Regions from separate parts of the Marinomonas profundi genome, predicted to be linked through region 2. Evidence: predicted binding sites of a transcription regulator. Region 2 holds the regulator's gene; the other holds the start of a gene.
What was found. The regulator LexA, encoded in region 2, represses DNA repair genes until DNA is damaged. The targets are predictions, from matches to a motif close to TACTGTNTANNTANACAGTA.
Positions count from the first base shown of each region.

Region 1 (7,144 bases), 1.3 Mb from region 2:
TGAACCACTTGATTGTCTGCAATCGACATGTTGTTTCCTCATTTTTAATTCAACGATTAAGCGTTACCGCTCATTTTATCGCGGCATTATAAAGCCAACTCTCAGCCTTGCCTAATAAAGAAACGCAGCCCAACAAAAGCGCATTAGAAAATTGACAATTCGAGAGAATCTTCGGTGATAATAATGTCTTTCACCAGCCTTGCCGCGGTTTTTTCAAACGGCGAGTGATTGAGCACATACACTGGGTGTTCATCAAAATACGCGACAAGGGCTTTTTCAAAGTCGTCATGTAAAGAGCCTAAAGTCGAGCGCAGCATTTGGTCATTAAAACTCGCGCCCTCGACGTCAATTTTGATGATTTTCGGGGCCACTAAATACAGACGATCTTCTTCAATGCGCACACCCGATTCAAAAGACGGATTGACTTTTGTCGTCAACGAAAATGTCTGACCGAATGCCATTAACGTACCTGTCATATTGCTAGTTAAATCAACCAGAACCAAGCCACCATCGCGTTCGGTAAAATCAATATCCGCCCCGGTCACCAGCAAATCCAAATTCAAGGTATTGCCATTTAACAAAAGCTTAATCGGCGTGTCTTGCTGCTGAGCCAGCTGCTTGGCGACTTCAGTGTTGACGTCATTTTCGCTCACACGAAAGCTATTGCACCCCGCTAACAATAACGACATGCCCACCACAAAAAGTGTGCTAATACGCAGGCCAACCATCATCCTTCCCCCCTAATCGCAATCGCCCTCGCATCGCGCTTCTCAAACCAAAATGCCATAAACGCTTCGGTGACTTTTTGTTCAATTTCCACCGCTTCTTCCGTCGGACAAAATAAAGACACGGTAAACACATTGTAACCATCTCGTGTCGTGGTGATGCGTACTCTTGGCTCAGGGCCAGATATTTTAATGTCTAAGCGCTTTTCAATCAGACTGTTATAGCGAATGGCCACGTCATGAAAATGCTCACTGTATTCACGAATTTTTTCCAGTATTTGCTCTTTTATTAAATATAAATTCACATCATCGGTTTGCCGTGAAATAGAAAACGTGTGGGTAACATAGCGCCGCATATAGTTCAGATTTTGTACGGTATGGACCAGCAATACACTATTAGGAACCACGGTGGTACGGCCTGTATAGGTATAACTTCCGCCTTTTAAGTCGACTTCAAACAAGGTTGTCGATAGCCAATCACTGTCTGTCACCTCACCTTCATAGTTAGCGATTCGTATCCAATCGCCTACTTGATAAGGTCGTGTGCTAGCACGATAGAACGCCCCTACAATACAAGCGATAAACTCTTTCGTGGCAATCACCAATGCCACCATAAAAGCCGCAATAGAAATGGCAATGTTTTGCAGTTCAGATGACCAAATCAACACCAAACCCACCACCAAAAACAGGTTAAAAAGATTATCGACCGTATTAATTCGTTGCCGTTTTTGGTCGTGTTCAATTTTTTGATGTGAACGAATTGCTCGTTTGGTATAACGGCGCATAACGTAAAAAAGCAGGACCCACGCTAATGTAAGCGCAATTTCCGCGTGCTCTGAGATAATAGAAAAATCCCATTGGGGGAAATCTATTTGAGAAAAGTCAAATGGCATAAACACAGCTTCCTTTATCAAGGGCGCTACTTTAGCATTATTGTCTCGATCAACAAATTAAAAGCACTGGACAAGGCGGGAAATAATACTGTACATTTATACAGTATTATTTCCATGAGGTGGATCATGCCTGTCATTATAAAATATGTAGTAGAACGCGATGGAATCGAAAAAATGACGTTTACTTCAAAAGCGCAAGCCGATGTTTATGACAAATTATTGGATACAGCAGAAGCTCTATACGACATTTTAGACCAAAGCCAACTAGCGAACGATCGCAGCCAGAAGGAAGCTCTTTCCATGTACCTGGCTGAACACAAAGACCTTCTCTTAGAGGTGTTAAGCAATAAGAAAAAAACCACACCAAAATCGAAAAAAAGCGCCACTAAAACCGCCCAACTCGACCTAACCGAGTCATCTCCTAAAAAGCCCCTTGAAGATCTTGTGATAGAACCGGACGAAGATGTCCTGTACGAAGAAGAGGAAAGCAATGTGGTGTTTGACGATGACAGCAGCGAGTTCGCTGAAAGCGATGCGGCATAAAGCCGCATCAAATTCACCTTTGACACCATAATCACTCAAATAAATACATCAATACGAAATTAAAGAGCAGATAAATGCATACCTCATTTGAGGTATTCACATTTCATGACGATTGGTAAATAATTAGCAAATAAAGAGACCGATCATCAAGAAATAGGAAATAAAAATGCAGCTTGCCGCAATCCTACTCGTCATTGCCACTTTTAGCATGTGCTCTATGTATTACATTTATACGCACAGAGGAAATATTCGCTATAACAGCTGGTCGGAATATTTTCGTAAAGGCTGGCCAATCTTCGCGCCATTAAATTGCCTGCTCTACCTATTTTCTTGCCGAAAGGTCCGCCATCCTATTATTGATACTCTCCAGTATAAAGAATTGGATGCATTGCGTGAGAACTGGGAAATAATACGGGACGAGGCTCTAGCACTCCAGCAGAAAGGGGAGCTAGAAAATATTAATAAACAAGGTTCAGATGCCTATTACGATGTAGGGTTTCGAACCTTCCACAAGTATGGCTGGAGAAAATTTTATCTAAAATGGTATGGCTACACACATACCTCAGCTCAAAATATGTGCCCTAAAACGACAGAAATTTTGAGTAAAATAAAAAATATCAATGGGGCGATGTTTGCCTTTATGCCACCTAATTCAGAGCTCACACGCCATCTTGATCCTGTCGCCTGTTCGTTACGCTACCATTTAGGCCTGGAAACGCCCAACACTCAAAGCTGTTTCATTAATATCGATGGACAACAGTATTCATGGCAAGATGGCAAGGATCTGTTATTTGATGAAACCTACTTACATTTCGTCAAAAACAACACAGATCAAAGTAGACTGATTTTAATGTGTGATTTTGACCGTCCCGTTAATCCCCTCGGTAAGATGATTAATTTTTGCTATAAAATTCTGATGAAGGCATCCATCGTTCCCAACACCAGTGACGATAAAAGCGGCCTGGCGAATAAAATATTCAAAACAGTGGCACCCCTACTAGCACAAAGTAAAACATTGAAACAGACTAATCGAAAAGCCTATAAACGCTTAAAATACACCGTTAATAGCCTGCTCCTACTAATATTAGCAGGCGCTATTATAGGGATAATTCAACTTATTTCTTGGCTGCTTTTCTAAAAAAAAGATAAGGCCTACAAAACCATAACTTACACCAACCCGTAGGCCGGATGAATCAAGGAACGAAGATGTAATCCGGCATCACAACCCCCACACAACCCAACGCCTGATAACGGTCGTGCCTCCCTCATCAGGCCTACAACACTTATCCAACCTTCGATGATTACCTTCTGCGACACCTTCTTTAACGGCCTTACAAAATCTATTTTTATTCCCACCAGCGGTTTAGGTGCGCAATTCATTAACAAATGATTAAACTTCTAATAGTTTGTACTATATAGCGTTTTAATGTTGCTATCTAACAGCTAGGACGGTTAATGAAACCCGCTAATACTCCCAACAATACACTTGATAAAAATATGCTTGGTGTCTTCCGTTACAGTCGTCGCGCCATTGAGTTGGTGTGGCAAACGTCACCCGCGTTAACCATCGGGCTAGCGCTTGCCACTTTAATTGCGGGTGTCTTGCCAGCGGCTATGGCGTACATTGGACAATTAATTGTCGATGCCGTGCTCGCCGCGATGAAACGCTACCAGCAAGATCAGGTACTGCATTATCAAACCGCGCTCAACTATGTGCTATTAGAAGGCATTTTGGTGCTGGTGATTGCCGCGGCCCAACGTTCATTAACCGCTCAGCAAGCCATATTGCAGGGGTTGTTAGGGCAAAAAGTCAACGTGATGATTTTGGACAAAGCACAAAGTCTCACCCTGTCGCATTTTGAAGATTCTGAATTTTACGACAAGCTGGTGCAAGCACGCCGCGAGGCTTCCAGTCGTCCACTCGCCTTAGTGAACAAGACCTTTACCTTGCTGCAAAATGCCATTTCTTTATCCAGTTTTGCGGTGTTGCTCTGGCATTTTTCCCCATGGGCGCTGCTGTTATTGATCTGTGGTGCCTTGCCCGCGTTTGTGGCCGAAGCGAAGTTTTCTGGTGATGCCTTTTTAATGTTTCGTTGGCGCTCACCAGAAGTCCGTCAGCAAAACTATTTAGAAACCTTGCTGGCGCGGGAAGACAACATCAAAGAAGTTCGCCTTTATCAATTAGGGGAACGTTTTTTACAGCGCTATACCGACATTTTTTTAAAGCTCTTCAAAGAAAGTAAACGGCTTATTTTACGTCGAGAAAGCTGGGGCTTTGCCCTTGGCGTGATCAGCACCTTGGTGTTTTACGGTGCCTATGCTTGGATCGTCAGCGACACCATTGTTGGCGCCATTACCTTGGGTCAAATGACCATGTATTTGCTCTTGTTTAAACAGGGCCAAAGCGCAGTATCGTCATCGTTAACCGCCATTAGTGGCATGTACGAAGACAACTTGTATCTGTCTAATCTCTACGAATATTTAGAGCAAGAAACGCCACTGGCGACCAATGGCCAGCTGATTGGCCCCAACCCCAACGACGGCATCCGTTTTGAAAACGTCACCTTCCAATATCCGGGCAGCGAACGGCCCGCCCTTGCTGACATCAACCTTCACATTCGCCCTGGACACAGCCTCGCCATTGTCGGTGAAAACGGCTCTGGTAAAACCACACTAATCAAACTGCTGACGCGCCTTTATAACCCAACGCAAGGGCGAATTTTATTGGATGGGTTAGACTTGCTCGACTGGGACGAAACCGCTTTACTCAAACGGGTCGGGGTGATTTTCCAAGACTTTGTGCGTTATCAGTTTACCGTTGGTGAAAACATTGGCGCGGGCGACAATGATAGATTTACGGACCAAACCGGTTGGGCAAAAGCCGCTGAATTAGGCAAAGCCACTGACTTTATCCGCGAACTTGAACAGGGCTATCAGACGCAGCTAGGGCGTTGGTTTAAAGGCGGGCAAGAATTGTCTGGCGGGCAATGGCAAAAAGTCGCCTTGGCACGCGCCTTCATGCGCGAAGACGCGGATATATTGGTGCTCGACGAACCCACCGCAGCGATGGACGCTCAAGCCGAAGCCAATATTTTCCAACATTTCCAACAACACACTAAGGATAAAATGGCGATTCTGATTTCCCATCGCTTTTCTACCGTGCGTTTAGCCCATGAAATCATCGTCATGGAACATGGGCAAATCAAAGAGCACGGCACCCACGAGTCATTACTGGCTCAACAAGGTCAATACGCGCATTTGTTTACCTTGCAAGCGCAAGGTTATCGTTGATAAACGAGCTCCTCAAACAAAAGCGCCAGAGCAAGGTCACTTGATCTGGCGTTTTTATTATCTGTGATCTAATCGCAGAGCTTATCGCTCTTCGTCGTTCTCTTCTGGCGCTTCGCTCTCTGCGTCTTCGTCTTGCTCGTCAGTCTCTTCACGCTTTGTACGTTGTGCTGGCGCGGCTAGAATTTCAAGGTAAAACTCAGTCCATTCTTGGCTTTCAGCAAAGCTGATTTTTTCGTTAATTTGAGCGACATGAATCTCTTCAGCCAACGCTTCGGTTTGACCAAAACGGCAATCAAATCCCCAAAAATCAGCGTACTCAGGCAAGGCTTTATTACGCTCTCTTTTTAGGTATTTTTTGACCTCGCTTTTCGTGGCTTCAATTAAGCGCGGGTATTTGATGGTGGGATGAGATAGTTTAAATGTCTTTTTCATTAGGATCCTAAAGAGTAAAAGTCAGGCGGCGGCGTTACACACGCCCATTAGCGAGCATGATAACGGATCGCCTTATTTGTCGCCATGAATAAGTCGTAAAATACACCACAGATAACAATTCACCACCCACTACGAGGGTGTCGCTAAACGACTTCCGTCGGTCTTGTAGGTCGCGATTTATCCTAAAAAAATAGCAGACCGACAAAAAAGCTTGTGACGACAAATTACGCCTTGTCAGGCTGAAGCCACGACCGACAAAAAAACAATATAAATCAGCCCATTGTAGGCTAAATAACGTCACACGCCTGATCACGGTCGTACCGCCCTCATCAGGCCTACAAAACCATCTCTTGTCGCGCCTTTATGCAGCTTGATAAGCCACTAACAAGCGATGAATAAAAGCCAATTTATTACGTACCGCTGGCACCAAGATAAAAGGATACAAATCCGGTTGTCCCATCCCTCGGTTCAGGTTGTTTACCGCAAAGGTTAACGGCACATATTGCGCCAAAATATCATCGAAATTATCGTGCCGGTACGGGTCAATATTCACCATTACCGACAAACTTTGGCGGTTCGATCCCACAGGCTGCAAACTCAAGCCCAGATCGCTGGCCATTTCCAAGGTGTCGACAATATGCAGATAATGCGCCCAGGTTTCCGCCCAGTCTTCCCAAGCGTGCGATGACGCATAGACACTCACAAAGGACTGCTGCCAATTAGCATTCGGGGCCTCATAATGCGCTTTGAGCGCTTCGGCATAATTGGCTTGATCGTCGCCAAAAATAGCCCGAAAATCAGCCAAAACCTGCTCATCTTCCAGAACTAGCCAATCCCAATAATAATGCCCAATTTCATGACGAAAATGCCCAATCACCGTCCGATAAGACTCATTCATGTCTTCGCGCATTTGCTCACGGTCAACCGAATTGCCTTCAGCGGCATTGATCGTCACCTGTCCAGAAGCATGGCCTGTCATGGCACTGGCATCTTCTGGCACTTGGTTATTTTCGGAAATAAAATCAAAGGATAAACCGTCTTCAGGTTCTGTTTTTTTGCTCACCAAAGGCAAGCCAAGGCGCAGCAAAGAATACACCAAGCGATGCTTGGCAAACTCAAGTTGCTGCCACGCCTGACGTTCTTCTATTTTGCCCAAATTGGGAATATGACGATTCAGTTCACAGGCCACACAAAACGTACTTCCGCCTTCCTCCACCAGCCAATTACACACTTGATGCTGATGATTTTCACAGTAATACC
Region 1 covers NZ_CP073013.1:1,230,783-1,237,926, forward strand. The annotation lists gene J8N69_RS05755 (FKBP-type peptidyl-prolyl cis-trans isomerase) at 1-29, opposite strand, end outside; gene J8N69_RS05760 (DUF1439 domain-containing protein) at 144-731, opposite strand; gene J8N69_RS05765 (mechanosensitive ion channel family protein) at 728-1,618, opposite strand; gene J8N69_RS05770 (YebG family protein) at 1,745-2,161, shown strand; gene J8N69_RS05775 (aspartyl/asparaginyl beta-hydroxylase domain-containing protein) at 2,328-3,299, shown strand; gene J8N69_RS05780 (ABC transporter ATP-binding protein) at 3,617-5,452, shown strand; gene J8N69_RS05785 (DUF6172 family protein) at 5,534-5,884, opposite strand; gene J8N69_RS05790 (zinc-binding metallopeptidase family protein) at 6,246-7,144, opposite strand, start outside.
Region 1: J8N69_RS05770 (YebG family protein) is a predicted target of LexA. The motif match lies at 1,705-1,724, and genes of this name have one in related genera.

Region 2 (7,144 bases):
ACATTGCAAAATAGCAATCAGCTGATCTCTTTCAAGGTGTTTCGAAAAACACCGCATTAAGCAATTCAAATTCCACAAGCCAACCCCTGGCTGCCGAGAAAACGCATAGCGACCCTCATGATCTGAATGGTTGCAAACCCAATTTGGCTCATAGTCTTCCATAAAGCCATAGGGCCCATAATCGATCGTTTCACCGCTAAAAGAAAAATTATCTGTATTCATCACGCCATGCTGAAAACCGACCGACTGCCATTTGGCAATCATTCGAGCCGTACGCTTTACCACTTCCATCAGCATGCTTTCTAGTGGTGATTCTGTGTGCAAACAATCTGGGTAATAATGCTCTAGACAATAATCGATAAGCTGATCAAGCTCTGCCTGTTTGCCCTGATAAAAAAAGTACTCAAAGTGACCAAATCGAATATGCCCTTGCGCCGTCCGTAATAACATAGCGCCCGCTTCAGGCGTTTCTCGATACACCGCCTCACGGCTATCGTAAAGCGCCAGTGCGCGAGAAGAAGGCACCGACAAAGCATGCATTGCTTCACTGGCTAAATATTCTCGAATACAAGAGCGTAACACCGCACGACCATCGCCACGGCGTGAGTACGGCGTTGGGCCAGCGCCCTTCATATGCAAATCATACAATAAGCCATCTTGACCACGAACCTCGCCCAACAACACACCGCGACCATCACCCAACTGAGCAGAAAAACCACCAAATTGATGACCTGCATAAACCATACTCAGGCTAGAAGGCACAAGGTCTTCACCGCTTAATAGGCGTTTTGTTGGAGGGGATTTAATATCGATAGACAGAAAAGTCGCGAGCGATGGGTTAAATTCAACCAAGCGCTGCTGATGAAGTGGCTGGATCTGAGTTTTCGAAGAAAACTCAGATCCCAAGTTTGCAAAGTAGTGTTGTAAATTCATCTTGTCTCACTAAAAGTAAGCGAGACCTTTATGAGATGTCACAAAGGCAGCCAAGGCAACAAAATAAGAAAGCCGAACTTATAACGTATAAATGAGCACTCTTACTCTATGTTCAACACCATATTGGCCAGCCTAGTCGTCACATAAAGGTCTCTAAGCGATGTTTATCGAGACGTATCAACCATATATTCACAGCGAATACTTTCGCCGACGACTCGTTCAATTTCTGGGATCATAAAGGCATCGTCTTCGCTGGCGAAACTGACTGATTTACCCATTTCGCCGCCACGACCCGTACGACCAATGCGATGCACATAATCCTCAGGGTCTTCTGGTAATGAATAATTGACAACTAACTCTACATTATCGACGTGAATACCACGCCCTGCCACATCGGTTGCAACCAACACTTGAATAATGCCTTCTTTAAAATTATTCAAGGTTTTCACTCGCTTATCTTGCGCCACTTCACCCGACAAAATTGCACAATTAATATTCGCCTTACGCAAACGCTCATACAAATCACGCGTTTCATCACGGCGGTTAGCAAAAATAATTGTGCGTTGACCACCATTTTCATTAATCAACTGTTTTAATACCGGCCATTTCTGATCGGCTTCAACGGTATAAATCACCTGATCAATGTTCTGATTGGTCGCTTCTTTTGGCACCACAGACACTTCTTTAGGGCAATAGGTCCACTGCTGTGCAAGCGCTTGAATATCTTTTGGGAAAGTCGCGCTAAACAACATGGTTTGTCTTAGTTCTTTGTGCGGCGTCATGCGGATAATACTTTTCACATCCGGAATAAACCCCATTGACAGCATGCGATCGGCCTCATCCAGCACCAAACACTCTACTTTACCCAATTGCACCTTGCGACTGCGAGCAAAGTCCAACAAACGCCCTGGTGTTGCCACCAAAATATCCACATTTTCGGTTTCTAAAGCGATTTTTTGTTTTTCATAACTTAAACCACCGACCAAAGTAACCACATTCAAATGGCAGTTTGAAGTAAGCTTAATCGCTTCATCAGCAATCTGTATTGCCAATTCACGAGTCGGGGCGATAATCAAACCACGCGCAAAATTGTTCGCGCGCTTTTCTTCAAGAGGGTAATCCAGAAAATCACTGATCATCGCGATCAAAAAAGCCGCGGTTTTTCCCGTGCCCGTCTGTGCTTGTCCAATAATGTCATAACCAAGCAAGGTCATCGGCAAGGTTTCAGCTTGAATTTCACTACAGTATTCAAATCCCATTTCAGCAATGGACTTGATCACTCGATCAGGAAGGTTTAAATCATGAAAACGCAACTTACCTTCTACTTCAGCAACCGGAAAATCGTCTATAGACCAAATTTTAGCGTTTGTATTCCCAGCAGGCTTTGTCTCATTGCTATCATTGCTGGTTGGCGTATCCGCTTGGGCACTTACTGGGCTGTCATCATTATTTCTTGGGCGCTTATTAGGGCGACGAGTACGCTTAGGTTTTGCGGTGGTTTCTGCTTGTGCTTCTTGAGTTTGGTTTTCCATATTGGAATCTATACGCTTCTATTGTGTTATAAGGTTAATAATCTTCGCAAGAGTGTACCTAATTGATCAGGTTTTATCACCTCTTGCTTCTAGTTTGTTAAACGAACTTTATCAGTATCGGTAAGGCGGCAAGCTGCTAATTAGCTGCGGACCATAGCGCTTGGTTCGTAAACGCTTATCCAATATATGAATCTCGCCAGAATCTTGCTCACTTCTGAGCAATCGCCCTGTTGCCTGCACTAAACGCAAAGAGGCGTCTGGTATGGTGATTTCCATAAAAGGGTTACCGCCACGTTTTTGTATCCATTCCGCCAGGGTTGCCTCAACGGGATCATCTGGCACAGCAAAAGGAATTTTGGCAATGTACACGCAGGTCAAATACTCTCCCGGCAAATCAACCCCCTCTGCGAAGCTAGCAAGCCCCAGCAACAAGCTGCCTTTACCCTCATCAATACGTGCTTTATGTGAATCCAAAATCACCCGCTTAGATTGCTCTCCTTGCATCAGCAAAATTTCCTGCAACCCAGCAGATAAAGATTGCGCCACCTCTTCCATTTGGCGACGTGAAGAAAACAACACCAAGCTGCCTTTTGCCGCCTTCACGTTTTTATCTAAATAGGCAACAATCTCAGCGGTGTGCTGTTCCACCCGACCGGGCTCATGCTGCATATTTGGCACCACCAAAAGACCATTTTTTTGAAAATCAAATGGGCTCATGACACGTAAATATTCACTCTCTCTCGGCACACCAGAACGCATATTAAAACGATGAAACTGATTCAAAGCGGTTAAAGTGGCCGACGTAACGACCGCCCCAAAACATTTGTCCCACAGCTGTTGCTTTAATGTATTGGCGGCCAAGATAGGAGAACCGCCTAGCTCGATATCTTGCTCCATTCCTTGGCCAGATAACACCAACCAACGGGCATTAGGCGGAAAATTTTGGTCATCAACCGCAGAATACAAGCGCCACAACCCTATACATTGCTCTAAACGACCAAGAATAACCCCCAAAATAGGCTGCCAGATTTCGGCGGTTTCAGGCGTGACACCCATGCCTTCATTTTGCTTGGTCTTTTTGCATTCATCTTGGATATTTTCAATACTGTTAAACAACTTTTGATAGGACGTTTGCAAGCTGTAAGCTAATTGGCGCAATTCATCAGGAATCTGACCAAATACAAAACGATGTTGGTTATTGTCTTGATCCAGCCCTAAACCTTGAATATAAGGAGCCAAACCTTGTTGAGCATATTGAATAAAATTCACAACACTCTGTATTTGCTGCGGGATTTTTAACAATAAATTCCCCGTCAAACTCACCTCACTCGTCAACTCTTGCTTAAGGTTGACTAAGTTTTTTTCCAGCTGACGAAGCCAAGTGATGCTTTGCTGCAAACGCACTTCATGTCGAAAGTGGCCAATCGCCTTGTCAGGCAGGTGATGGCCTTCATCAAACACATAAATAGTGTCTTTTGGTGGCGTCAAAATAGCGCCACCGCCTAATGACAAGTCTGCCAACACCAAGTCGTGGTTGGCCACAATGACATCGGCGACTTCTATCTCTGCCCGCGCTTTAAAGAACGGACAAGCTGAATAATTCGCACAATTACGATTGGTGCATTGCTGATGATCCGTGGTTAAGCGCCGCCAGTCTTGGTCACGGACGATGCCAGCCCAATTGTCTTTGTCGCCATCCCAGTCGCCTTTTTGCAAGGCGGCATCCATCTCTTGGTAAAGCACGGTATTAACATCGTCTGAATGGAGGTGCTGCTCAAAAAGGCCCGCAAACATGTCATCCATGGCTTGCTCTTCAGAATTCAAAAAACCCTCAAGATTATTCAAACACAGGTAACGCCCTCGCCCTTTAGCAAGCGTGTACTTAAAAACCAGATCGGTATGCTCAAGCAGGTCTGGCAACTCTTTGTGCAGAATCTGCTCTTGCAAAGCAACGGTTGCAGTAGAAATGATTAATTTCAAGCCTCGCGCTTTCGCAATGGGAATGGCAGCAAGACAATACGACAAGGTTTTGCCCGTGCCGGTACCGGCTTCAATCACGGCAACGTGTTTTTCATCCAGTCGCTCACCTTCTGAGCCTTGTTTAATATTTCCCAAGGTGCGTGCAATCGCACCAATCATCTGGCGCTGCCCAGCCCTTGGTTTATGGGACTTCGCCTCCAAAGAGGCTCGGTATGCAAGTTGAATTTGTGTTTTTAGTTCGTCTGAAAGCATTTATATCATTGAGTATCGTTAAGAATGCTGTATATAATAACAGTTACTGTATAAACAACCAGATGCCCTATGATTAAATTGACCAAAAGACAATCTGACGTACTAGAAACCATTCGCGAATTTATCAGTGAAACTGGTTTTCCACCTACGAGAGCAGAAATAGCCCGTCGACTAGGATTTAAATCCCCTAATGCGGCCGAAGAACATCTCAAAGCCTTGTGTAAAAAAGGCGCAATAGAGATGCTGTCTGGCGCCTCACGAGGAATACGCTTAGTTGACCGTGCATCCAATGATGAAGCCAAAGAAGACCTTGGCCTACCTGTCATCGGCAAAGTGGCAGCAGGGTACCCTATTTTGGCGCAAGAGAACATTGCTTCTCACGTGAACATACCCGCCAATATGTTTTCTCCTCAAGCCGACTACTTTCTGTCCGTATCAGGCACCAGCATGAAAGACATTGGCATTATGGAGGGGGATTTGCTGGCCGTACACAAAACCACTGAGGTTCGTAATGGGCAAATTGTTGTCGCCCGCATTGGCGATGAAGTAACGGTTAAACGCTTCGAACAGAATGGCCATATTGTCCGCCTTATTCCAGCAAATGAAGCATTCAACGACATCATCGTCGACCTTGAAAGCGAAGATTTTGCCATTGAAGGCTTATCCGTTGGGGTTATTCGACAAGGTCTTTGAGTTCTATGTTTTTGAGCTCGATCATCAAGACAAACGTCAAAACCAACAAGCAAAATCACCAATAAAAAAGCGAAGCCTAAGCGTCGCTTTTTTATTGGTCATTAATTCCACGCCACAAAACCCACAAAATTAATGCAAGATTTTAGGACGAAACTCTTCTTCATCAAGATACTCTGAGTCTTCATCAAAAAACGAATCGTCTGAGTAAACAAAATCAACCCCGGCATGGAACATGCATTTTGCTAATTCAAAATAGCGATCTTTTAAATAAGATCGGGTATCATTTGGAATCTGCAATATTGCCAACGGAACGGTTTCCTCACCATTTTCACTGGCTGGACGCAGCACAATATCGCCGTTATCCAGCTCAACAATCTCTAGGTAGGACTCTTTCATATTCAATACTCTGATGACTCTTCTCTAAAACGTAATACCAATTCGATCAGTTTCGCCAAATACAAACTCACCGATGCGCCAGCATCACTGCCACGACCAATCAGGTTATCGCCTTGAACGACTGATGAGGCGGAAGCTCGACATTCAAACTGCACCAAATAAGCCTGATTCAACTGAAAACACCAAGAATCAGAGCGCGAAAGCAAGTCCGCCAATTCGGTTAATACTGGAATCATTATCTGTTTTTTTTCAGCTTCAAGCAGCAAGTTAGCGACATCCAGAGAGCCAGACAGCGAATAAGCCGTCGACACTTCTTTCAACAAGCCATTTAACGCACTTCTTAATTGAAAAATAGCCGAACTTTCCAGCCCAACGTTTAACCATGCCTCGCCACTCTCTTGACTCTGCTGAATAAAACGCCTTGCCGTATCCAGCTTTTGATTGGTCAAACTCGCCAAGGTGACGCCGCTCATTTTTTCTTACCCTCTTCGATCACCCACTTAGAACCAACATAAAACGCCTTCCAGCCCGTTGGTTTGCCTTCTTCTTCCGTCATGACATACTGCTCTTTTGTCTTACGGCTGTAGCGAATAATAGCGGGGCGCCCTTCAGCATCTTTCCTGGGCGCTTTCGCAAAAAAGTGATACTTAGGATCGATTTGATCCATATAAGGCAATAACTCTTCCACCAAGGGCGCACGAGTTTCCCGTTTACGCGGGAATTGACTGGCCGCCAAGAACAAACCAGTGGCACCATCTCGAAGCACATAGTGGTCTTCTACTTTTTGACACGCCAGATCAGGCATAGGCACAGGATCCATTTTTGGCGGCGCGGCTTCACCACTTTTCAGCAGTTTACGGGTGTTTTTACAGTCATCGCTGGTACAACCGAAATACTTACCAAAACGACCTGTTTTGAGCTGCATTTCAGAGCCACACTTATCACATTCAAGCGTCGGACCGTCGTAGCCTTTAATCTTAAACGCACCCGCTTCCACTTCGTAACCAGAGCAAGCCGGATTATTACCACAAACATGCAGTTTGCGGTGCTCATCCATCAAGTAGCTGTCCATAGCCGAGCCACAGATTTTACAGCGATGCTTATTGATGAGCGCTTTAGATTCGCCCTCTTCATCGTCTACCGCAACCACTTCATCGCCACGAACAAGGTTAATCGTTGCTTTACAACGCTCTTTCGGTGGCAGCACATAACCAGAACAAGACATAAAGACGCCCGTACTGGCGGTACGAATCTGCATCGGACGAGAACAGGTTGGACACTCAATGTCTGTCGGTGTGGGCTCATTTAGCATCATGCCGCCATCTGGCGACTCGGCTTTCGCAAGCACGGAGCTGAAA
Region 2 covers NZ_CP073013.1:3,570,736-3,577,879, forward strand. The annotation lists gene J8N69_RS16705 (protein adenylyltransferase SelO) at 1-933, opposite strand, end outside; gene J8N69_RS16710 (DEAD/DEAH box helicase) at 1,098-2,465, opposite strand; gene dinG (ATP-dependent DNA helicase DinG) at 2,577-4,697, opposite strand; gene lexA (transcriptional repressor LexA) at 4,767-5,390, shown strand; gene J8N69_RS16725 (hypothetical protein) at 5,520-5,786, opposite strand; gene J8N69_RS16730 (DUF6586 family protein) at 5,789-6,259, opposite strand; gene topA (type I DNA topoisomerase) at 6,256-7,144, opposite strand, start outside.